2 linked regions of the Sphingobium yanoikuyae genome follow. The protein of the gene in region 1 interacts with the protein of each later gene in a pairwise test. Links are inferred from orthologs where the notes say so. Each region holds a gene or a part of one and is shown in the gene's direction. Other genes may lie near its edges. The genes, in order: U0025_RS19625 and U0025_RS16255.

Region 1 (5,289 bases):
ATCCGGCGATCGGCTGGTCGAAATCGGGTGCATAGAGCTTATCAATCGCGTGCCGACCGGCCGCACCTTCCACGCCTATTATAATCCACAGCGCGACATGCCCTCCGCCGCCGAGGCGGTGCATGGCCTGTCGAGCCAGTTCCTGTCGGACAAGCCGCTGTTCCGCGAGGGCGTGGCCGAACTGATGGATTTCCTGGAGGACAGTCCGCTGGTGGCGCATAATGCGCGCTTCGACTTCGGATTCCTCAATCACGAATTGAAGCTGTGCGCGCGCGACGCCGTGTCGATGGACCGGATGATCGACACGGTGGCGATCGCTCGCACCCTGCATCCCGGCGCCAAGCACAGCCTGGACGCGCTCTGCACCCGTTACGGCATCGACCGCAGCCATCGCGTCAAGCATGGCGCGCTGCTCGACGCCGAACTGCTGGCGCAGCTCTATGTCGAATTGACCGGCGGCCGTCAGATCGGCCTGGGTCTTGCACAGGAGGAAGAGAAAGAGATCGTCAGGGTGGAACTGACGGAAACCGCCGTTGTTCGCCCTGTTCGTCCCGCGCGCGTCTTCACGGCGAGCGCGGAGGAGCTGGAGAGGCATGCCGCTTTCGTCGCGAAGCTGGATAAGCCGCTCTGGCTCGAGGAGGCGCCGCCGGCCTGAACCTGCCGGCGTTTGCCACGTGCCAACCGGGCCGCTGATCCGGCGTCCCGGCAAGAATAAGGAGAAGGCATATGGATATCCGTGTTTCCGGGCATCAGGTCGAGACGGGCGAGGCGCTCAAGCAGCACGTCAGCGACCGGCTGGAAGCGATAGCCGAGAAATATTTCTCCCGCACGATTTCCGCCCAGGTGACCTTCCGACCGGCCCCGCATGGCGCCTTTCATTGTGATATCGTCTGCCATGTGATGACCGGCCTGATCCTGAAGGGCGCCGGCGAGGCGCAGGAGGCGCATCCCGCCTTCGACCAGGCATCGGACCGGATCGAGAAGCAGCTGCGCCGCTATATGCGCCGCCTGAAGGACCGCAGCATCCAGGCCGCCGCTGCCGAGGCGCAGCGCGCCAATGGCTATAGTGTCGATGATATCGACGGTGCGGGTTACACCATCTTCGCCGGTGCCGCCGACGAGGAGGCCGAAGTGGCCGATGCGCCCCTGATCGTCGCCGAAACGCGGGTCGACATTCCCGAAGCCAGCGTGTCCGACGCGGTGATGATGCTGGACCTGCGCAACACCAATGCGCTGCTGTTCCTCAATGCCGGAACGTCGGCCTATAATATGGTCTATCGCCGTCAGGACGGCACGATCGGCTGGGTCGAGCCGCGCGGCTGACCCCCTGCCAAGCCGGGCCGCCTGTTGACCTCCGGGTGCAGGCGGCCTATGGGGCCGGGCTTTAGTTTCTCCGAGCAACGCGCATTTTTTTCGACAGGCTGGGCGCGCCTCGGCTGCCCCCGGAAGTAAAATGGTGCATTTCAACGATATTGTCTCGCCGGACGCGCTGGCCACCGAGGTGACTGTGAACGGCAAGAAGATGCTGTTCCAGAAGATCGCGGCTCTTGCCGCGCAATCCTATGGCGTGGATGCCGAAGCGGCCGCCGATGCGCTGCTGGAGCGCGAGCGTCTGGGCTCCACCGGTTTCGGTGGCGGCGTTGCCATTCCCCATGCCAAGCTGCCGGGCCTCGATCGCATGTGCGGCGTGGTCGTGCTGCTCGATCCGCCGGCGCCGTTCGACGCGGTCGATGATGCGCCGGTCGATATCGTGTTCGCGCTGCTGTCGCCGCAGGACAGCGGCGCCGAGCATCTCAAGACGCTGGCGCGTGTGTCCCGCTATCTGCGCGACGAGGCGCAGGTGACGCGCCTGCGCGGTGCCAAGTCGGCCGAGGCGCTGCATGCGCTGCTGGCCGGTGGTGAGGCGCGTGACGCCGCCTGAGGCCGCCGCGCTCGCCAGTGGCGAGGCGGCGCATTTTCGCGCGCTGGAGCATCTCTACAACAGCGCGCCGATCAACGACCTGTTCCTGTCGACCCTGCGCGTGCCGGAACCCGGCCGGTCGGTGATCGATTTCGAGGTCGACGAGCGGCATTTCCATGCCGCCGGCGCGGTGCATGGCACCGTCTATTTCAAGATGCTGGACGATGCGGCCTTCTATGCCGCTAACAGTCTGGTCAGCGATCGTTTCCTGCTGACCACCGCCTTCAACCTGCTGTTCACCCGGCCGATCGGTCCCGGAAAGCTGCGCGCCGAGGGGCGCTGGATCAGCGGCAAGCGCCGTGTCTATGTCGCCGAGGCGAGCATCCTCGATTCGGACGGGGAAGAGGTGGGCCGGGGCACCGGCACCTTCATGCGATCGCAGATTCCGCTGTCATCGCTGCCGGGATATCATGGCTGAGGACAGTCCGGCCGCGCGGCTGACCAGCGCGATGCTGGTCGGCGCGCTGGTGAAGCGGGTGAATGCCGCCGGCGGATTTGCCATGATCCTGGCCAAGGGCGATGCAATGAGCGGCGTCATCCTGGTCCAGGTGATGGACAAGGGGCGGGAATCCGCAATTTTCGAACGGGTATCGAACTTTCGCGGCGGCCATGCATTGATGCGCTGTGGACCCCCTGCGGAAGAGGGGCCTGAGGCGTTCGCCGCCTATGCCGAACGCCGGCGCAGATCGGACCCCGACCTGTGGCTGGTGGAGCTTGATATCGCGGATGCGGAACGGTTCGCCGCTGAAACGATCTGCTGATCGTTGACTCCTTGCACGCGCGCGGGCAATGGCGGCCAACGCTGAACGCGCAGGTTGCCTGCATTCGTCCATGGGGGGCGGGCCGGTAAACACGCAGACGGGGGGCGGCCGAACGTCACAGAATATCGGTTACAATCGACGTTTCTGGCCAATAACCGCACGATTTTGAGCAATAATGAGTTTTCGTCTGAAGGCCGCGATCATCGCGGCATTTACGCTGTCGGCCGCTGCGGCTGTTACGGCGTCGGACATGTCGAGCGCCAGCGAGGCCTCCCTGTCCACGGTTTCCCTGCCGGAAACCGCCGCGCTGACTAGCGCACCCACGGCCGGCACCAAGCCCGCCGTCGTTTTCGCTGCGCCGCAGGAAGTCGCGCAGTCGCTGGATTCCGGCTCCAAGGCTGGCAGCAATTTTTCGACCGATATCGAGCCCAAGGCCGAGACCCTGGCAGCCCTGGTTGATGCGCAAGGCGCTCCCGAGGATGTCGAAGGCGACATGAAGTGCCTGGCCGGTGCGGTCTATTTCGAATCCAAGGGTGAAACGCTGGAGGGCCAGCTGGCCGTTGCTCGCGTCATCATCAACCGCGCCAAGTCGGGCCGCTTCGCCAGCAGCCTGTGCGGCGTCATCTATCAGCCGAGCCAGTTCAGCTTCGTGCGTGGTCACGGCATGCCGCCGATCAACATCGCCAGCGATTCCTGGCGCGAGGCGGTTGCGATCGCGCAGATCGCCCTCGACGACAGCTGGGACAGCCAGGCCGAAGGCGCACTGTTCTTCCATGCCCGCCGCGTGTCGCCGGGCTGGGGCAAGACCAAGCTGGCGTCGATCGACAATCACGTCTTCTATCGCTGATCCGCGCTCACCGCGCGACAGTGACGCCCTTTTGAAGGCCGGTTCGGACCCCATGTCCGAATCGGTCTTTTCTTTTGTTCCCTTCCTGTTCTAATCTGGTGCCATGACCATCCAAGACGCCGCCCAAGACGCCGATCGCTGTTCACCGCTGACCGACGGGACCGCGCTGGCGGTTGCGCGCGGCACGCTGCGCCTGTTCCACCGCCATGACATGAACGGCATATTGGAAGTGCCGCTGCCCAATGGCCGGCGGGCCGACATCATGGCGATCGACAGCGCCGGGCGCCTGACCATCGTCGAGATCAAGTGCAGCCGGGCGGACCTGCTGGGCGACATGAAATGGCCGGATTATTTCGACTATTGCGACCGCTATTTCTGGGCGGTGCCATCGGGCTTCGACACCGGCCTGTTCGACAGCGAGGCGCTGTGGCCGACGCGCACCGGCCTGATCGTCGCCGACCAATATGATGCCGAACTGGTGCGCGCCGCGCCGTTCGAGCCGCTGGCCGCCGCCCGGCGCAAGGCAGAGACGCTGCGCTTTGCCCGCCGCGCCGCTCGCCGCCTGTCGGCGCTGGCCGACCCGGATTATGCGGCGGAATTGGGCTGGTAAGGGTTAAAGAAAAGGGCGGTCAGGCCGCCCTTTTTCATATCAGAAAACCGGACCCTGGACCGGGCCCTTGGGCGCTGCGGCGTTGGCCTTGGCGGAATCGAGCGCTTCGACCAGACCGGGGGTGCGGCTGTCGCGTTCGGCATAGTCGCGGGCGGACATGCCGGCGATCGTGTCGCGCTTGTCCGCATTGGCGCCCTGCGCCACCAGCAGGCGGACCAGGCCGATGTCGCGCAGCTGCACCGCACGGATCAATGCGGTCTCGCCGCTGCCATTGGTCTTGTCGACCTGGGCACCGCGGGCGAGCAGCAGGCGCACGCCTTCCTCGTACCGGTTCTGCACGGCGAGCAGCAGCGGCGTGGTGCCATTATTGTCGGCCAGGTTCGGATTGGCGCCCTTCGACAGCATGAAGTTGAGCCATGTCGTGTCACGGCGGCCGATGACGATGTGCAGCGCGGTTTCGCCGGTGGTGACGTCACGGCTGTTGATGACGGTCGAACCCGGCTTCTGCAGCAGGTCGGTCGCCTTTTCGCCGTCGGCGTCCTTCACCGCCTTGAGGAAGTTGTAATTGTTGGAAAACTGGGCCTGGGCCGCAACCGGGGCCATCAGTGCCAGGGTGATGGCGGCAGGCCGCGCCAGAAACAGCCAGGTGGAAAGTCCGCTCTTCATCCCAATCTTCATCGTCGCGCGCCCCGTTCGATTTGCAAATCGGCCCATAGCAAGGCATGGCAGGCGACACCATGAACAAAGCGCTGATCTCGCTCGCCCTGCCGCTTCTGGCCTTGCTGACGGCATGCAATATGGGGGCTGGCGGCAATGCATCAAGCGGCGAGAGCGAGCAGGGCAATCTGGTCGGTGCGCGCATCGGTGCGCCCTTCACCCTGACCGACCAGGATGGCAAGACCGTGCATTGGGACGATTATAAGGGCCAGTATCGGATCGTCTATTTCGGCTATACCTATTGCCCGGATGTCTGCCCGGTCGATCTGCAGCGGATCATGCAGGCGTTCAGTGCCTTCGAGAAGGCAGCGCCCGCCCGCGCCGCGAAGGTGCAGCCGATCTTTATCAGTGTGGACCCGAAGCGGGACACGCCGGCGGTGCTGAAAACCTATGT
Region 2 (16,041 bases), 700 kb from region 1 along the record:
GGCTATCGCCTGATGCTGGAGGACCGGGAGGATCGCGGCTATGCGGAACTCAACAAGGTCGCCGGCGAACTGATCGGCAAGGCCAATCAGAGCCCCAGCCTGGCGCAGGTCTATACATTGTTCGACGTCGGCACCCCGCGCATCTTCGCGGATGTCGATCGCCGCAAGGCCGACCTGCTGGGCGTGCCGCCCGAGCGCGTGTTCGAAGCGATGCAGGTCTATCTCGGCTCTGCCTTCGTCAACGACTTCAACCTGCTCGGCCGCACCTATCGTGTGACTGCCCAGGCCGATGCCGAACATCGCGGCACCGTGGCCGACATCGCCAACTTGAAGACCCGGTCGAACAGCGGCCAGATGGTGCCGATCGGTTCGGTCTCCACCTTCCGCGACAAGACCGGCCCCTATCGCGTGGTCCGTTACAACCTGCTGCCCGCGGTGGAAATCGATGGCGACACGGCGCCGGGCTATTCGTCGGGCCAGTCGCTGAGCACGATGGAGAAGCTCGCCGACGCGGCCCCCGCCGGCTATGCCAGCGAATGGACCGGCGTTGCCTATCAGCAGAAGATTGCCGGCAATACCGCAGGCATCGTCTTCGGCATGGCGGTCTTCTTCGTCTTCCTGGTGCTGGCGGCGCAATATGAAAGCCTGACCTTGCCGCTGTCGATCATCCTGATCGTGCCGATGTGCCTGTTCGCGGCCATGCTGGGCGTGAACCTGCGCGGGATGGACAATAATATCCTGACGCAGATCGGTCTGGTCGTGCTGATCGCGCTCGCGGCGAAGAACGCCATCCTCGTGGTCGAATTCGCCAAGCAGGCGGAAGAGGAACAGGGGCTGAGCCCGGTCGAGGCCGCCGTTCAGGCAGCGCAAACCCGTCTGCGCCCGATCCTGATGACCAGCTTCGCCTTCATCCTGGGGGCGGTGCCGCTGGTGATCGCCAGCGGGGCCGGTGCCGAACTGCGCCAGGCGCTGGGCACGGCAGTCTTCTTCGGCATGACCGGCGTGACGGCCTTCGGCCTGCTCTTCACCCCCACCTTCTATGTCGTGTGCCGCGCGCTGGGCGATCGTTTCGCCCGTCGCCGGCGCCCGGAGGCTGACGATGCTGCGGCATTGCAGCCGGCCGAATGAGGACAAAAGCCATGACAAGGAACCTGATTGCCCTGTTGCTCGGCGCCAGTGCGCTGACGGCCTGCGCCGCCGGGCCCGATTACAAGGCGCCCGCCACCCCGACGACAGCCGCCGCCCCCTTCATCGGGGCGGCGAACCCGGCGGTCGCACAGAGCGCCGCCGACGATCATTGGTGGCGGCTCTATAATGACCCGCTGCTCGACGGGCTGGTCGGCGATGCGCTGAAGGCCAATACCGACATCCGCGTTGCCGTCGCCCGGCTGGAACGCGCCCGCGCCCAGCTGCGCGGCGCCCGCTCCGACCGGTTGCCCAGCACCAATATCAGCGGCTCCCCGACCTATGGCCGGGTGTCGCAGGCCCAGACCCTGCCCGGCATGGACCGGGAAAACTGGACCGTCGATATGGGGCTGGACGTCGCCTATGAGGTCGACCTGTTCGGCCGGGTGAAGCGCAGCATAGAGGCCGCGCGCGGCGATGTCGGTGCGGCGCAGGCCGACGCCGATGCGGTCCGCGTTGCCGTCGTCGCCGATACGGTGCGCGCCTATGTCGACGCCACCGCCTCGGCGCAGCGGCTTGCCGTCGCGAAGGAGACGGTCGACCTGCTCGACAAGTCGATCCGTATCACCGGCGCCCGCTTCGATGCTGGCCGGTCCGACCGGCTGGACGTGATCCGGGTGACCACCCTGCGCGAACAGCAGCAGGCGCTGATCCCCAATCTGGTTGCCGATCGCAATGCCGCCCTGTTCCGGCTGGCAACGCTGACCGGGCGCACGCCGCAGGAGCTGCCCGCGTCCGTCCAGAACGCGACCGTGACACCGAATGTGACACAGCCGATCCCGGTCGGCGACGGCCAGGCACTGCTCGCCCGGCGACCGGACGTGCGCGCGGCCGAACGGCGGCTGGCGGCCGACACCGCGCGTATCGGTGTCGCGACGGCCGACCTCTATCCGCGCATCACGCTGGGCGGATCGATCGGCACCACCGCAGTCGGCGGCGGCAATCTGTTCGGCGCCGGGCCGCTCAACTTCCTGCTGGGGCCGCTGATCAGTTGGGCCTTCCCCAATCAGGAAGCCAACCGCGCGAAGATCGCGGCAGCCAGGGCGGATGGCGACGCATCGCTCGCCGCCTTTGACGGCACGGTGCTGCAGGCGCTGGAGGAAACCGAGACGGCGCTGTCCGCCTACGCCAATGCGCTGGAACGGCGGGCGACGCTGCAGTCGGCGCGGGACGAGGCGGCTCGGGCTGCGCGGATCAGCCTGGCACGCCAGCGCGAGGGGCAGATCGACTTCCTGACCGTGCTGGATGCGCTGCGCACCCAGGCATCGGCGGACGCGGACCTGGCGACCGCCAACCGCGCCGTTGCCTTTGCCCAGGTGGACCTGTTCCGCGCCCTGGGCGGCGGCTGGACCACCACCTGATACGGAAAGGGCGGCGTTTCAAAACGCCGCCCTTTTTTTTCAGACGATGAAATTGCCCTGATGGGCGAATGTCTCGATCTCATGCCGGCCGCTCGGCGCCTCGCGCGCCTGCAGCGCTTCGGGCAGGACCGCCTTGTCGCCCTGACGCCCGATCGCGATCGCCGCCTCGATCCGGAAACGCTCCGGCACGGCCAGTTCGGCGCGGGCCTTGTCGAAATCGACGCCGGTCATGGCATGGGTATGATAGCCAAGCCGCGTCGCCTGCAGCGCCAGCGTCGCCCAGGCGGCGCCCGCATCGAAGCTGTGGCTGTGCGAGGGCTTATAGTCTTCCGATCCCGGCGCGGCCATCAGCGTGTCGGAAATGACGAAGACCAGCGCCCCGGCATGCTGCACCCAGCCCTGATTGAACGGGAAGAGCAGGTCGAGGAAGCGCGCCCAGTCAGCGCTGTCGCGATGGGCATAGAGGAAGCGCCAGGGCTGGTAGTTGAAGGCCGAAGGCGCCCAGCGGGCGGCATCGAACAGCGTATCGATATCGGCCTGGGGGATGGCGGAACCGTCAAAGGCGCGGGGCGACCAGCGCTCCAGGATCAACGGATCGACGGGACGGGTAACTTCGCGCGGGCTGGTGGCCATCTGGATCTCCTTCAAGGCGATGGCGCGATCGGCGCGCCATGCTGTTGGAAATCTATCTAGCGGATGTTCCGCCGCTGCGAAGAGGCGTTTGGCTTTCGCCCTGGAAACACAGGGTTTCCTTCGATCAGGCGCAGGCATCCTGTGGCTGGCGTTCGCGATCGGCACGCGACACCGGTGCGCCACGGTCGTCCGCATCGCGCTCGAACAGCACGACGGCAGGCTCCCTGAAAAGGGCCTGCGCCAGCCGATCGCGCAGGCGCGTCAACGGTCCGTCCTGATCCTGATAGGCCATAATGCGTCCTCTCTGCCGACTCGAGCGGCTTATCTACTGATCGTATAGAGAATCGTCGCTCAAGCAATGCTGCCAGATCGGCAAGAAAAGCTTTCCATCGCTCTCCAGCGGCACCCCGGCTCGCCAATCATACGCAAATACTATGCAGCCGCCCCGCCCCGCGTCTCGCATTCAAACGGAAGAGGGGCCTAATCGGGCGCTCGCTAACGACCCTGTCCGCCTCCCGCGGCGGGCGTGATGCGGGAGTTACCCCCATGCAGGATCTCTTGTGGATCGGCATCATCCTGACGCTCACGGCGGCTAGCCTCGGCTATGTCCGGCTGTGCGGCGACGCCTGAAGGAGGGATGCCATGACCATCGACCTCTGGCTCGCGGCGATCACCGCCGCCGGGCTTCTCGTCTATCTCGTCGCCGTGCTCGCACGGCCTGAACGCTTTTAAGGGGGGCCGCACATGACCTTCCAGGGATGGCTGCTGATCGCAGCCTTTGTCGGCATCTTGCTGGCGCTGACCAAGCCGATGGGCCTGTGGCTGTTCGCGCTTTATGAGGGCCGCCGCACGCCGCTTCATGCCGTCTTCGGCCCGATCGAACGGGGCTTCTACCGCTTGTCGGGGATCGATCCCGATGCCGAGCAGAGCTGGCGCCGCTACGCGGTCCATATGCTGCTCTTCAACGTGGCGCTGCTGCTCTTCACCTATGCGGTGCTGCGTCTGCAGGGGCTGCTGCCGCTCAATCCGCAGGGCTTTGCCGGCACCAGCAGCGACCTCGCCTTCAACACGGCGATCAGCTTCACCACCAACACCAACTGGCAAAGCTATTCGGGCGAGTCGACCATGTCGAACCTGGCCCAAATGCTGGGCCTCTCCATCCACAATTTCCTGTCGGCCGCCACCGGCATTGCCCTGGCCTTCGCCCTGTTCCGCGGCTTTGCGCGGCGCAGCGCAGCGACGATCGGCAATTTCTGGGCCGACGTCACCCGCGTGACCCTCTATCTGCTGCTGCCGATCTGCATCGTCTATGCCCTGTTCCTGATCGCGAGCGGCGTGCCGCAGACGCTGGCCGGGTCGGTCGACGTGACCACGCTGGAAGGCGTGAAGCAGACCCTGGCGCTTGGCCCCGTCGCCAGCCAGGAAGCGATCAAGATGCTGGGCACCAATGGCGGCGGCTTCTTCAACGCCAACAGCGCCCATCCCTTCGAGAATCCGACCGCGCTCACCAACCTGGTGCAGATGCTGTCGATCTTCGTGATCGGCTTTGGCCTGACCTGGACCTTCGGCAAGGCCGTTGGCAACCCGCGCCAGGGCTGGGCCATCCTCGCCGCCATGCTGCTGATCTTCCTCGCCGGCGTCACCGTCACCTATTGGCAGGAAGCGGCCGGCAACCCGATACTCCACAATCTGGGCATCGCCGGTGGCAATATGGAGGGCAAGGAAGTCCGCTTCGGCATCGCTGCCTCCTCCCTGTTCGCGGTCGTCACCACGGCGGCAAGCTGCGGCGCGGTCAACGCCATGCATGACAGCTTCACCGCGCTGGGCGGCATGATCCCGCTGTTCAACATCCAGCTGGGCGAAGTCGTGGTCGGCGGCGTCGGCGCAGGCATCTATGGCTTCCTGCTGTTCGCCATCCTGGCCGTGTTCGTCGCGGGCCTGATGGTCGGCCGCACGCCGGAATATGTCGGCAAGAAGATCGAGAGCCGCGAAGTGAAGCTGGCCGTGCTCGTCATCGCCGTGCTGCCTTTGATCATCCTGGGCTTCACCGCCATCGCCAGCGTCACCGACGCGGGCCTGGCCGGGCCGCTCAACAAGGGACCGCATGGCTTCAGCGAGATCCTCTACGCCTTCACCAGCGCCGTCGGCAATAATGGTTCGGCCTTTGCCGGCCTGACCGCCAACACCCCCTTCTATAACGGGATGCTGGGCGTCGCGATGTGGATCGGCCGCTTCTTCATCATCATTCCCATGCTGGCCATCGCAGGCAGCCTGGCCGCGAAGAAATATACGCCCGAAACCGCCGGCAGCTTCCCCACCACCGGGGCGCTGTGGACCGGTCTGCTGGTCGGCATCGTGCTGATCGTGGGCGGCCTGACCTTCCTGCCCAGCCTCGCCCTTGGCCCCATCGCCGATCATCTCGCGATGATCCGTGGCCAGCTTTTCTAAGGATCCATGCACATGGCCCGATCCTCCAACAAATCCGAACAAAAATCGCTCTTCACGGCGGACCTGATCGTCCCGGATTGTCGAGACGCCTTCCGCAAACTCAATCCCAAGGAACTGATCCGCAACCCGGTGATGTTCACCACCGCGATCGTTGCGGTCCTGCTGACCGTCCTGCTCCTTGTCGGGCAGGACAGCCTGGCCACCGGCTTCAAGCTGCAGCTGGTGATCTGGCTCTGGCTCACGGTCCTCTTCGGCACCTTTGCCGAGGCGCTGGCAGAAGGCCGTGGCAAGGCGCAGGCCGCCTCGCTGCGCGCGACCAAGGCGGACCTGACCGCCAAGCGGCTGAAGGGCCATGGCGAAAGCTATGAAAATGTCGCCGCCAGCGCGCTGAAGCTGGGGGACGTGGTGCTGGTCCAGACCGGCGATCTGATCCCGTCCGATGGCGAGGTCGTCTCCGGCGTCGCCTCCGTCAACGAAGCGGCCATCACCGGCGAATCCGCGCCGGTGATCCGCGAGGCAGGCGGCGACCGTTCGGCCGTGACGGCGGGCACCCGCGTCATTTCCGACGAGATCCGCGTCCGCGTCACCGTCAATCCCGGCCAGGGCTTTCTCGATCGCATGATCGCGCTGGTCGAGGGTGCCGAGCGCCAGAAGACGCCGAACGAAATCGCCCTCACCCTGTTGCTGGTCGGTCTGACCATCATCTTCCTGATCGCGGTCGGCACCATCCCTAGCTTCGCCAGCTATGCCGGCGGTGCCATTCCGGTGGCGATCCTGGCGGCCTTGCTGATCACCCTGATCCCGACCACCATCGCCGCCCTGCTGTCGGCGATCGGCATTGCCGGCATGGACCGTCTGGTGCGCTTCAACGTGCTCGCCAAGTCGGGCCGCGCGGTCGAGGCAGCGGGCGACATCGACGTGCTGCTGCTGGACAAGACCGGCACCATCACCGTGGGTGATCGTCAGGCGACCGAATTCCGTCCCGTCGGCGGCACCACCCCGGTCCAGCTCGCACAGGCCGCGCTGCTCGCCAGCCTGGCCGACGAGACGCCCGAGGGCCGTTCGATCGTGCTGCTGGCCCGCGAAGGCTTCAACCAGTCGGTAGACGCCCTGCCCGCCAATGCGGAGGTCATTCCCTTCACCGCCCAGACCCGGATTTCCGGCGTCACCATCGATGGATCGACGATCCAGAAGGGGGCGGTGGATTCGGTGCTGAAGGCCAATCCGGGCCTGGGTTCCACCCCGGTCGCCAACGAACTGCGCCGCATCACCGACGAGATCGCCCGTGCCGGCGGCACCCCGCTGGCGGTGGCCAAGGACGGCAAGCTGCTGGGCGCGATCTTCCTGAAGGATATCGTCAAGGCGGGCATCCGGGAACGGTTCGGCGAACTGCGCCAGATGGGCATCCGCACGGTGATGATCACCGGCGACAACCCGCTGACTGCCGCCAGCATCGCGGCCGAGGCCGGGGTCGACGACTTCCTGGCGCAGGCCACGCCGGAGGACAAGCTGGCCCTGATCCGCAAGGAACAGCAGGGCGGTCGCCTGGTCGCGATGTGCGGCGACGGCACCAACGACGCCCCTGCCCTTGCGCAGGCCGATGTCGGCGTCGCCATGAACACCGGCACCCAGGCGGCCCGCGAAGCCGGCAACATGGTCGACCTGGACAGCGATCCGACCAAGCTGATCGAGGTAGTCGGTCTGGGCAAGCAGTTGCTGATGACGCGCGGCGCGCTGACGACCTTCTCGGTCGCCAATGACGTGGCCAAATATTTCGCGATCATCCCGGCCATGTTCGTCGCGCTCTATCCGGGCCTTGGCATCCTCAACGTCATGGGTCTGGCCACGCCGGAAAGCGCGATCCTGTCGGCGATCATCTTCAACGCGCTGATCATTCCCTGTCTGGTGCCGCTGGCATTGCGGGGCGTGACCTATCGCCCGATCGGCGCCGGTCCGCTGCTGGCCCGCAACCTCGCCATTTATGGCCTGGGTGGCCTGATCGCGCCGTTCGTGGGCATCAAGCTGATCGACCTTGCCGTCAACGGCCTTGGCCTCGCCTGAGGAAGGACAAATCCATGTTTACCGATTTCAAATCCGCTCTGCGTCCGGCCCTGACCATGACTTTGCTCTTCGCCCTGCTGCTCGGGCTTGCCTATCCGCTGGCGCTGACCGGCATCGGCCAGGCAGTGTTCCCGTCCCAGGCCAATGGCAGCCTGGTCGAGGATCAGGGCAAGGTCGTCGGTTCGACCATCATTGGTCAGGCCTTCACCTCGGACATCTATTTCCACAGCCGTCCGTCGGCGGCGGGCAAGGGCTATGACGGCCTTGCCTCCTCCGGCTCCAATCTTGGTCCGACCAGCCAGGCGCTGGCCGACCGCGTCAAGACCGACGTCGAGACTCTTCAAGCTGCTACACCTGGTCGTTTTGTTCCGTCCGATCTGGTGACCACCTCTGCCTCGGGGCTTGACCCCCATATCAGCCCCGAGGCAGCTTTTTATCAGGTCGATCGCGTCGCCGCCGCGCGCGGGATCGATGCGGCGCGCGTCCGCAGCCTGGTAGAACAGAGCGTCGAGCAGCCCCTGCTGGGCTTCATCGGCGAACCCCGCGTCAATCTGTTCGATCTCAATCGACGGCTGGATGCGATTGGCGCTAAACGGACCCAGTGAACGAACCGCATCGCCCTGATCCAGAAGCCTTCCTGCGCGCCGCCGCGCAGGAAGGCCGTGGCCGCCTGAAGGTCTTTCTCGGCGCTGCGCCGGGGGTGGGCAAAACATGGGAGATGCTGACCGAAGGACGGCAGCGGCGCGAGGCAGGCGTCGATGTCGTCGTCGGCGTGGTGGAAACCCATGGCCGGCGCGAGACCGAAGCGCTGGTCCATGGCCATGAGATCATCCCCCGCCGCACCGTCGATCATCAGGGCCACAGCCTGGGCGAGATGGATATCGACGCGATCCTCGCGCGCCATCCCCAGCTGGTGCTGGTCGACGAGCTGGCGCACAGTAATGCGCCGGGCAGCCGCCATCCCAAACGCTATCAGGATGTCGAGGAATTGCTGGCCGCCGGCATCGACGTCTATTCGACGATCAACATCCAGCATGTCGAAAGCCTCAACGACGTCGTCGCCTCCTTCACCCGCGTTCGCGTGCGTGAGACCGTGCCCGATTCGATCCTGGAACATGCCGAGATCGAAGTGGTGGACATTCCGCCCGACGAGCTGATCGAGCGGCTGAAGGACGGCAAGGTCTATATCCCGCAGGAAGCCAGCCGCGCCCTCAACCATTTCTTTTCCAAGTCGAACCTGACCGCACTGCGCGAACTGGCGCTGCGCCGCGCCGCCCAGGCGGTCGATGCCCAGATGCTCGACTATGTCCGCGCCCATGCGCTGGCGGGCAGCTTCGCGGCGGGCGAGCGGGTGATCGTGGCGGTGAGCGAACAGCCCAGCGCCGCCGGCCTTGTCCGCTCCGCCAAGCGGCTGGCCGATGCGCTGCGCGCGCCCTGGACCGCCATCCATATCGAAACCCCGCGTGGGCTGCAGCTGTCGGACGAGGACCGGCAGCGTCTGGCCGACACGCTTGCCCTCGCCTCCCGCCTCGGCGCCGAGACCGCGTCCATTCCGGCCCCCAGCGTCGCCGATGGACTGCGCAGCTTCGCCGCCGACGCGCGCGCGACCCAGATCGTGATCGGCAAGTCGGCGCGCAGCTGGTGGTTCGAATTGCGCCATGGGTCGGTGGTCGACCGGCTGGTGCGCGACATCGGCCCGGTCGCCGTCCATGTCATGCCCGGCGAGGAAAGCGCGCCGCGGACCAAAGTCACCCGTGGCGGCCATTGGGGCGACCCGATTGGCTATGTCTGGTCGATGCTGGCGGTGATCGGCATGACCGTGCTCGGCCGGCTGATGCTGGAGGTGATCGACCTCGGCAATATCGCGCTTCTCTATCTGGTTCCGGTGATGTTCGCGGCGGCCAGTCATGGCCTGCGCACCGGCCTTGCCACCGGCCTCGCCTCCAGCCTTGCCTATAATTTCTTCTTCCTGCCGCCCACGGGCACGCTGACCGTCAGCAATCCGGAAAATGTCATTTCCATCCTCGTCTTCCTGGGCGTGGCAGTGGTGACCAGCCAGTTTGCCGCGCGGATGCATGCCCAGTCGGTGCTGGCCCAATCCAGTGCGCGGCAGAATGCAACGCTGGCCGGCTTCTCGCGCCAGCTGACCGCCTCCCCCAGCCTGGAGGAAATCCGCCACGCCATCTGCGCCGAGATCGCCCGGCTGTTCGACGTGCGAGCCGTGCTGATGATCCCGTCGGATGAAGGGCCGCAATTGCGCGCCGCCTATCCGCCCGAGGATCGGCTGGACGAGATCGAGCGCGCCGCCGCCCGTTGGGCGATGGAGCATGGCGAGCCGGCCGGGCGCGGCTCCTCCACCCTCACCGCGTCGGACTGGCTGTTTCTGCCGGTGCCCACCAAGGACGCGGTGCTGGCGGTGATCGGCCTGGCCCGCGAGGACGCCGGCGAACCGGTCCGATCCGATCAGTTCCCGCTGCTGATGAGCCTGATCGACCAGGCGGCGATCGCGCTCGACCGCATGGCGCTGGAGGAGGCGATGATCGAAGCCGGGCAGATCCGCGAGCGCGACCGGTTGCGCTCCGCCCTCCTCTCCTCGGTCAGCCATGATCTGCGCACGCCGCTCACCACCATCATTTCGGCCACGCGCGAACTGCGCACCCATCCCTCGCCCGAGCTGATCGATACGCTGGATGGCGAGGCCCAGCGCCTGTCCCGGTTCGTCGCCAATCTGCTCGACATGGCGCGGGTGGAGGCCGGCGCACTGCCGATGCGAGCGGAGGCGACCGACCTGTTCGATGCGGTCGCCAGCGCCGCCCATGACAGCCGCAGCGCGCTGGCCGATCGCCATCTCGACGTGCAGATCCCGCCCGACATCCCGCTGGTCCGGGTCGATCCGGTGCTGCTGCACCACATCCTCATCAACCTGCTCGACAATGCCGGCCGCTATGGCGATCCCGGCACGCCCGTGACCGTGCGCAGCCTGCGCGAGCCCGACGCCATCAGCCTGTCGGTGATCGACCAGGGGCCGGGCATCCCGGCCGGCATGGAAGCGCGCGTGTTCGACACCTTCACCCGGTTGGAAGGATCGGATCGGTCGAAGACCGGCACCGGCCTTGGCCTCGCCATCGTCAAGGCCTTTGCGGAAGCAATGGGCCTTACCGTATCGGCCCGCACCGTTGCCGCCCCGCCCGGCGCCTGTTTCACCCTGCACATTCCCCAATCCCTCATCCTCACCGACATCATGGAAAAGGACATCGCATGAAGCCGCGCCACAGCCTGCTGATCGTCGACGACGAACCGCAGATCCGCCGGCTGATCCAGGCCGCCCTCGCCCGCGCCGATTATGCCACGATCGAGGCGCAGACCGCGCGCGAAGCACTGGACAAGCTGCGCAGCGAGCGGCCCGACATCACCCTGCTGGACCTGGGCCTGCCCGATCGCGACGGGCTGGAGCTGGTGCCGATCATCAAGAAGGAAAGCGACACGACGCTGATCATCGTGTCGGCGCGTGACGCCACCGATGAGAAGGTCGCCGCGCTGGACCTGGGCGCTGACGATTATCTGACCAAGCCGTTCGATACCGACGAACTGCTTGCCCGCGTGCGGGTGGCGCTCCGCAACCGGATGACGCGCGACGGCGGATCGACCAAGGTGACGGCCGGCGACCTGACGATCGACCTGGTCGCCCATATCGTCACGAAGGGCGGGGTCGAGGTGCATCTGACGCCCAAGGAATATGGCGTGCTGGAGCAGCTGGCGCGCTTTCCCGGCCGGGTCATCACCCACAAGCAGATCATGGACCATGTCTGGCCCAACGAACATGCCCATCATGTCGAATATCTGCGCGTGCTGGTGCGCGGCCTGCGCCAGAAGCTGGAGGCCGACCCGCAGCGGCCGCAGATCATCAGCAATGAACTGGGGATCGGCTACCGCCTGAAACAGGGTGCGGACTGACATCAAAATAGAGCCTGATTCACGCCATCGGTGAAAGCGCGGAGCGCTTTCGCCTCAGACGATCAGGCTCTAGATCTCGATCTGCGACCCCAGCTCGACCACGCGGTTGGTCGGCAGGTTGAAGAAGGCCATCGGACTTTCGGCATTGCGGATCATCCAGGCGAACAGCTTTTCGCGCCACATCGCCATGCCCGGCCGCTCTGACGGGATCAGCGTCTGACGGCTGAGGAAATAGCTGGTGTCCTTGACGCTGATCGGCCCGCCACAGTCGTGGACCGACTTCATCGCCGCCGGAATATCCACATCCTCCATGAAGCCATGGCGCAGGATCAACCGGTAGAAGCCCGATCCATGATCCTCCACCGTCGTGCGCCCCTGCAGCGGCAGATGCGGCACGCCCTGGGTGCGCACGGTCAGGATGATGACCCGTTCGTGCAACACCTTGTTATGCTTCACATTGTGCAGCAGTGCCGGCGGCACGCCGTCGGTGGTGGAGGAGAGGAAGATCGCCGTCCCCGGCACGCGCTTGAGCGAGGCCAGCGTCGATCGCACGAACAGGTCCAGCTCCATCGCCCCTTCGCGCAGATAATGGCGCATGATGCGCCGCCCGGTCGCCCAGGTGGTCAGCACGGTGAAGACCACCGCCGCGACCAGCAGCGGGAACCATCCGCCATCGGGGATCTTGGTCACGTTCGACGCGAAATAGGCGCCGTCGATGATCAGGAACAGGCCGGTGACACCCGCCGCCGCCGGCAGCGGCCAGCGCCATACGCTGAAGGTCAGCAAGCCCAGCATGCAGGCGGTGATAACCATCGTGCCGGTTACTGCGATGCCATAGGCGGCGGCCAGGTTGCTGCTGTTGCCAAAGCCCAGCACCAGCAGGATGACGAAGATCAGCAGCAGCCAGTTGATGAGCGGCACATAGATTTGTCCCGCCGCCGACGCGCTGGTGTGCAGGATGCGCAGGCGCGGCAGGAAACCCAGTTGCACCGCCTGTTGCGTGACGGAGAAGGCCCCGGAGATCACCGCCTGGCTGGCGATGATCGTCGCCATGGTGGCCAGGATCACCAGCGGCAGACGCGCCCAGTCCGGCGCCATCAGGAAGAAGGGATTTTGTGCCGCCGCCGGATTGTCGAGCAGTAGCGCCCCCTGCCCCAGATAGTTGAGCATCAGGCAGGGAAAGGCGGCATAGAGCCAGGCGATGCTGATCGCCTTGCGCCCGAAATGGCCCATATCGGCATAGAGCGCCTCTGCGCCGGTCACCGCCAGCACGACCGAGCCGAGCGCCAGGAAAGCGAGCCTGGGGTCGATTGCGAAGAAGCGGATCGCCCAGAGCGGATTGACGATGCCGATGATTTCGGGGTGCTGGACGATATTGGCGATGCCGAGCGCGGCGAGCGTGATGAAATAGATCGCCATGATCGGGCCGAAGGCCATGCCGACCATCGCCGTGCCGAAGCGCTGGATCAGGAACAGCGCGATCAGGATGACGATCGCGATCGGCAGCACCATATCCGCCAGGCTCGCCTGCACGATGGTCAGGCCCTCGACCGCAGACAGCACCGAAATGGCCGGCGTGATGATCGCGTCGCCATAGAAGAGTGCGGTCGCCAGCACCCCCAGCATCGCGATCGCCGGGGTCCAGCGCGTCTCGCCCAATCGCCGGCCGATCAGCGCCAGCAGCGCCATGCTGCCGCCTTCGCCATCATTGTCGGCGCGCATGACGATGAACACATATTTGACGGTGACGATCAGCGTCATGGTCCAGAAGATCAGCGAGAGGACGCCATAGATATGCAGCGGATCGACCGTCAGCGGATGATGGCCGACGAAGCTTTCCTTGAGCGCATAGAGCGGCGAGGTGCCGATATCGCCGAACACCACGCCCAGCGCACCGAGCGCAAGCGCAGCCGGTCGGCCATGCGGCGTGCGATCCTGGCCTGCGGCCGGATCCCCCTGTTCAGTCATCTATGCGTGCCCTTCGTCTTTCTATCGGGCCGCCATGCCATGAAAGGCCATTTGAAAACCATAGGGGTCTGCCCTCCCCGGCATAGGATTCGCATATGATTCCGGCCCGGACGGCCCGTATGCGCCTCAAATGCTATGAAATCCCTACGCAATCTGCCGGTTCCCTGTCTCGCATCCCTATGCCCGTCCGCTTAATTGCGATGCCGCCGCAACGGAGGCGGCACATGATGCACAATTGGCGTCCCCGCTGGACCTTGAAGATCGGCCTGCGCCTGCTCGGCCTCGCCTTTCTGGCCACGCTCTGGCCCGAGGGCCGTGCCCTTACTGCGCTCGCCCATGGCCATCCATCGGTCACCATCGGCCAATTGTCGCTCGCCGCGCTGGCCTTTCTATGTGCCAGCGGCGGGATGGCGCTGCTGTTGATGGGCCCCGACCTATGGAAGCCGGTACGCCTGGCCGATCGCTGGACCGCGCGATGAGGTTCATGACCAAGATTTCATGATGGGATCATCCGGCGGGAAGCCGGGCCGGCCTATTGCCGCGTCATCGTCGCAGAGGAGTAGCGACGCGCGGACCACAGGCCATGACCAGACCCATTTTCTTCGATCCCACCGGCCGGCGCGGCATCTGGGCGCGGCGCGCCCTCGCCGCCCTGCTGTGCGCCATCATCGCCGCCACCATCGCCTTTGCGACGACGCTGATCGCCGTCCCGTCGGAAGGCGACCTGGCGTTGCCCCTGCCCCAGCCCCGCGCCGCGCATCTGACCGGCATGTCGCGGCTGCGCCATGACCTGTCCAAATGGCTGCCGCGCTGGCCCGGCCATGTCGCACAGGCCCGTCCGCTCAATGTCGGCTTCTATGTCCCCGATGACGAAAGCAGCATCGCCTCGCTGCGCCGTCATGTCGGCCAGCTCGACTGGGTCGTGCCCGCCCTGGTGACCGTGCCGGGCAGCGATCCCGCGCCCCGATTCCATGCCGACCCGCGCCTAGACCAGATGATCGCCAGCATGGGCCGACCGCCCAAGCTGCTGCCGATGGTCCAGAATCTCGACGCCCATGGCTGGAACGGCGCCGGCACCGCCCGCCTGCTCGCCAATCCGGCCGCCACCCGCCAGTTGGCCCAGCGGCTCGCCGCCTCGGTCGCGGCGCATCATGATGCCGGGCTGGTGATGGACTTTGAATCGCTGCCGTCCGGCGCGCTGCCCGCCTATCTCCATTTCCTGCGCCAGTTGCGCAGCGACCTGCCCGCCCGCGCCAAGCTGGCCGTCACCGCCCCCGCCGGCGAGGAATGGCCGCTCACCCGCCTCGGCCAAATTGCCGACCATGTCATCTTCATGGCCTATGACCAGCATTGGCAGGGCGGCACGCCCGGCCCGATCGCGGCGCAGGACTGGTTCGCCCGCGCGGTCGAGGATGCCAGCCGCCGCGTCGGCCGCGATCGCATCATCGTTGCGCTCGGCAGCTATGCCTATGACTGGCATGATGGCGGCGCCGACGCCCTGTCGCTCGACGAGGCCTGGCTCGCCGCCCATGACAGCGACGCCCCGGTCAGCTTCGATCCCGCCAGCGGCAATGCCGGCTTCGCCTATGATGATGACGGCCATCGCCATCAGGTCTGGATGCTCGATGCCGCCGCCAGCTGGAACGAGCTGCAGGCGCTGCGCCGCCTCGGCATCCAGGGCGTGGCGCTGTGGCGGCTGGGCAGCGAGGATCCGGGCATCTGGTCCGACCTCACCGCCTTCCGCAACGGCAGCCGGCCCGACCTGCGCCAGGTCGCGAGCAAGCTCGACACCGATGTCGAGGGATCGGGCGAGATATTGCGCATCACCGCCACGCCGACCGACGGCAGCCGCTCGATCGCCTTCGGCCCGCAGGGGACGATCCTGCGCGAAACCTATCATGTCCTGCCCACCCCCTATCAGGTGCGGCGGACCGGCGGCGCCCAGCCCAAGATGCTGGCGCTCACCTTCGACGACGGCCCGGACGCGACCTGGACGCCGAAAATCCTGTCGGTGCTGGAACAGCATCATGTGCCCGGCACCTTCTTCGTCATCGGCGAAAATGCGCTGGAGCATCCCGGCCTGTTGCAGCGGATCGTCGCCGACGGCGACGAGATCGGCAACCATAGCTACAGCCATCCCAACCTTGCCACCTGGTCGGACGAGAGCACCCGGCTGGAACTCAACGCCACCCAGCGGCTGGTCCAGGCCTATACCGGGCGCAGCATGAAGCTGTTCCGCGCACCCTATTTCGGCGACGCCGAACCGACCACGGCGGACGAACTGGGGCCGGCGCTGGCGGCGCAGAAGGCCGGCTATACCGTCGTCGGTCTGCACGTCGATCCCAATGACTGGCAGCGGCCCGGCACCGATACGATCGTCCGCCAGGTGATCGACCAGGTTCATGCCGCCGATGCCGAGCGGTCCGGGAAT

Evidence for each region.
Region 2: the proteins of U0025_RS19625 (region 1) and U0025_RS16255 interact in binary tests that used the Escherichia coli proteins (3 or more experiments, as listed by UniProt). The link is inferred for Sphingobium yanoikuyae from one-to-one orthologs.

What each region holds. Positions count from the first base shown.
Region 1 is NZ_CP139979.1:4,242,380-4,247,668, reverse strand. The notes cover bases 251-3,187. They hold U0025_RS19625 (PTS sugar transporter subunit IIA), read left to right. Parts: upstream 251-1,453; coding sequence 1,454-1,921; downstream 1,922-3,187. Other genes in these bases: U0025_RS19610 (cell wall hydrolase), read left to right, coding at 2,897-3,187; U0025_RS19615 (DUF1491 family protein), read left to right, coding at 2,371-2,721; U0025_RS19620 (PaaI family thioesterase), read left to right, coding at 1,881-2,378; hpf (ribosome hibernation-promoting factor, HPF/YfiA family), read left to right, coding at 727-1,323; dnaQ (DNA polymerase III subunit epsilon), read left to right, coding at 251-655. Outside these bases: more of dnaQ, read left to right, coding at 1-250; more of U0025_RS19610, read left to right, coding at 3,188-3,568; U0025_RS19605 (MmcB family DNA repair protein), read left to right, coding at 3,672-4,178; U0025_RS19600 (ankyrin repeat domain-containing protein), read right to left, coding at 4,218-4,856; U0025_RS19595 (SCO family protein), read left to right, coding at 4,901-5,289. UniProt on the Escherichia coli protein: Seems to have a role in regulating nitrogen assimilation.
Region 2 is NZ_CP139979.1:3,532,586-3,548,626, forward strand. Bases 7,890-11,150 are described here. They hold U0025_RS16255 (sensor histidine kinase), read left to right. Parts: upstream 7,890-8,289; coding sequence 8,290-10,950; downstream 10,951-11,150. Other genes in these bases: kdpC (potassium-transporting ATPase subunit KdpC), read left to right, coding at 7,890-8,293; U0025_RS16260 (response regulator), read left to right, coding at 10,947-11,150. Outside these bases: U0025_RS16215 (efflux RND transporter permease subunit), read left to right, coding at 1-1,128; U0025_RS16220 (efflux transporter outer membrane subunit), read left to right, coding at 1,140-2,546; U0025_RS16225 (nitroreductase family protein), read right to left, coding at 2,586-3,179; U0025_RS16230 (hypothetical protein), read right to left, coding at 3,304-3,471; kdpF (K(+)-transporting ATPase subunit F), read left to right, coding at 3,822-3,911; potassium-transporting ATPase subunit KdpA, read left to right, coding at 3,924-5,627; potassium-transporting ATPase subunit KdpB, read left to right, coding at 5,640-7,688; more of kdpC, read left to right, coding at 7,703-7,889; more of U0025_RS16260, read left to right, coding at 11,151-11,642; U0025_RS16265 (potassium transporter Kup), read right to left, coding at 11,712-13,610; U0025_RS16270 (hypothetical protein), read left to right, coding at 13,835-14,089; U0025_RS16275 (glycosyltransferase), read left to right, coding at 14,194-16,041. UniProt on the Escherichia coli protein: Member of the two-component regulatory system KdpD/KdpE involved in the regulation of the kdp operon. KdpD may function as a membrane-associated protein kinase that phosphorylates KdpE in response to environmental signals.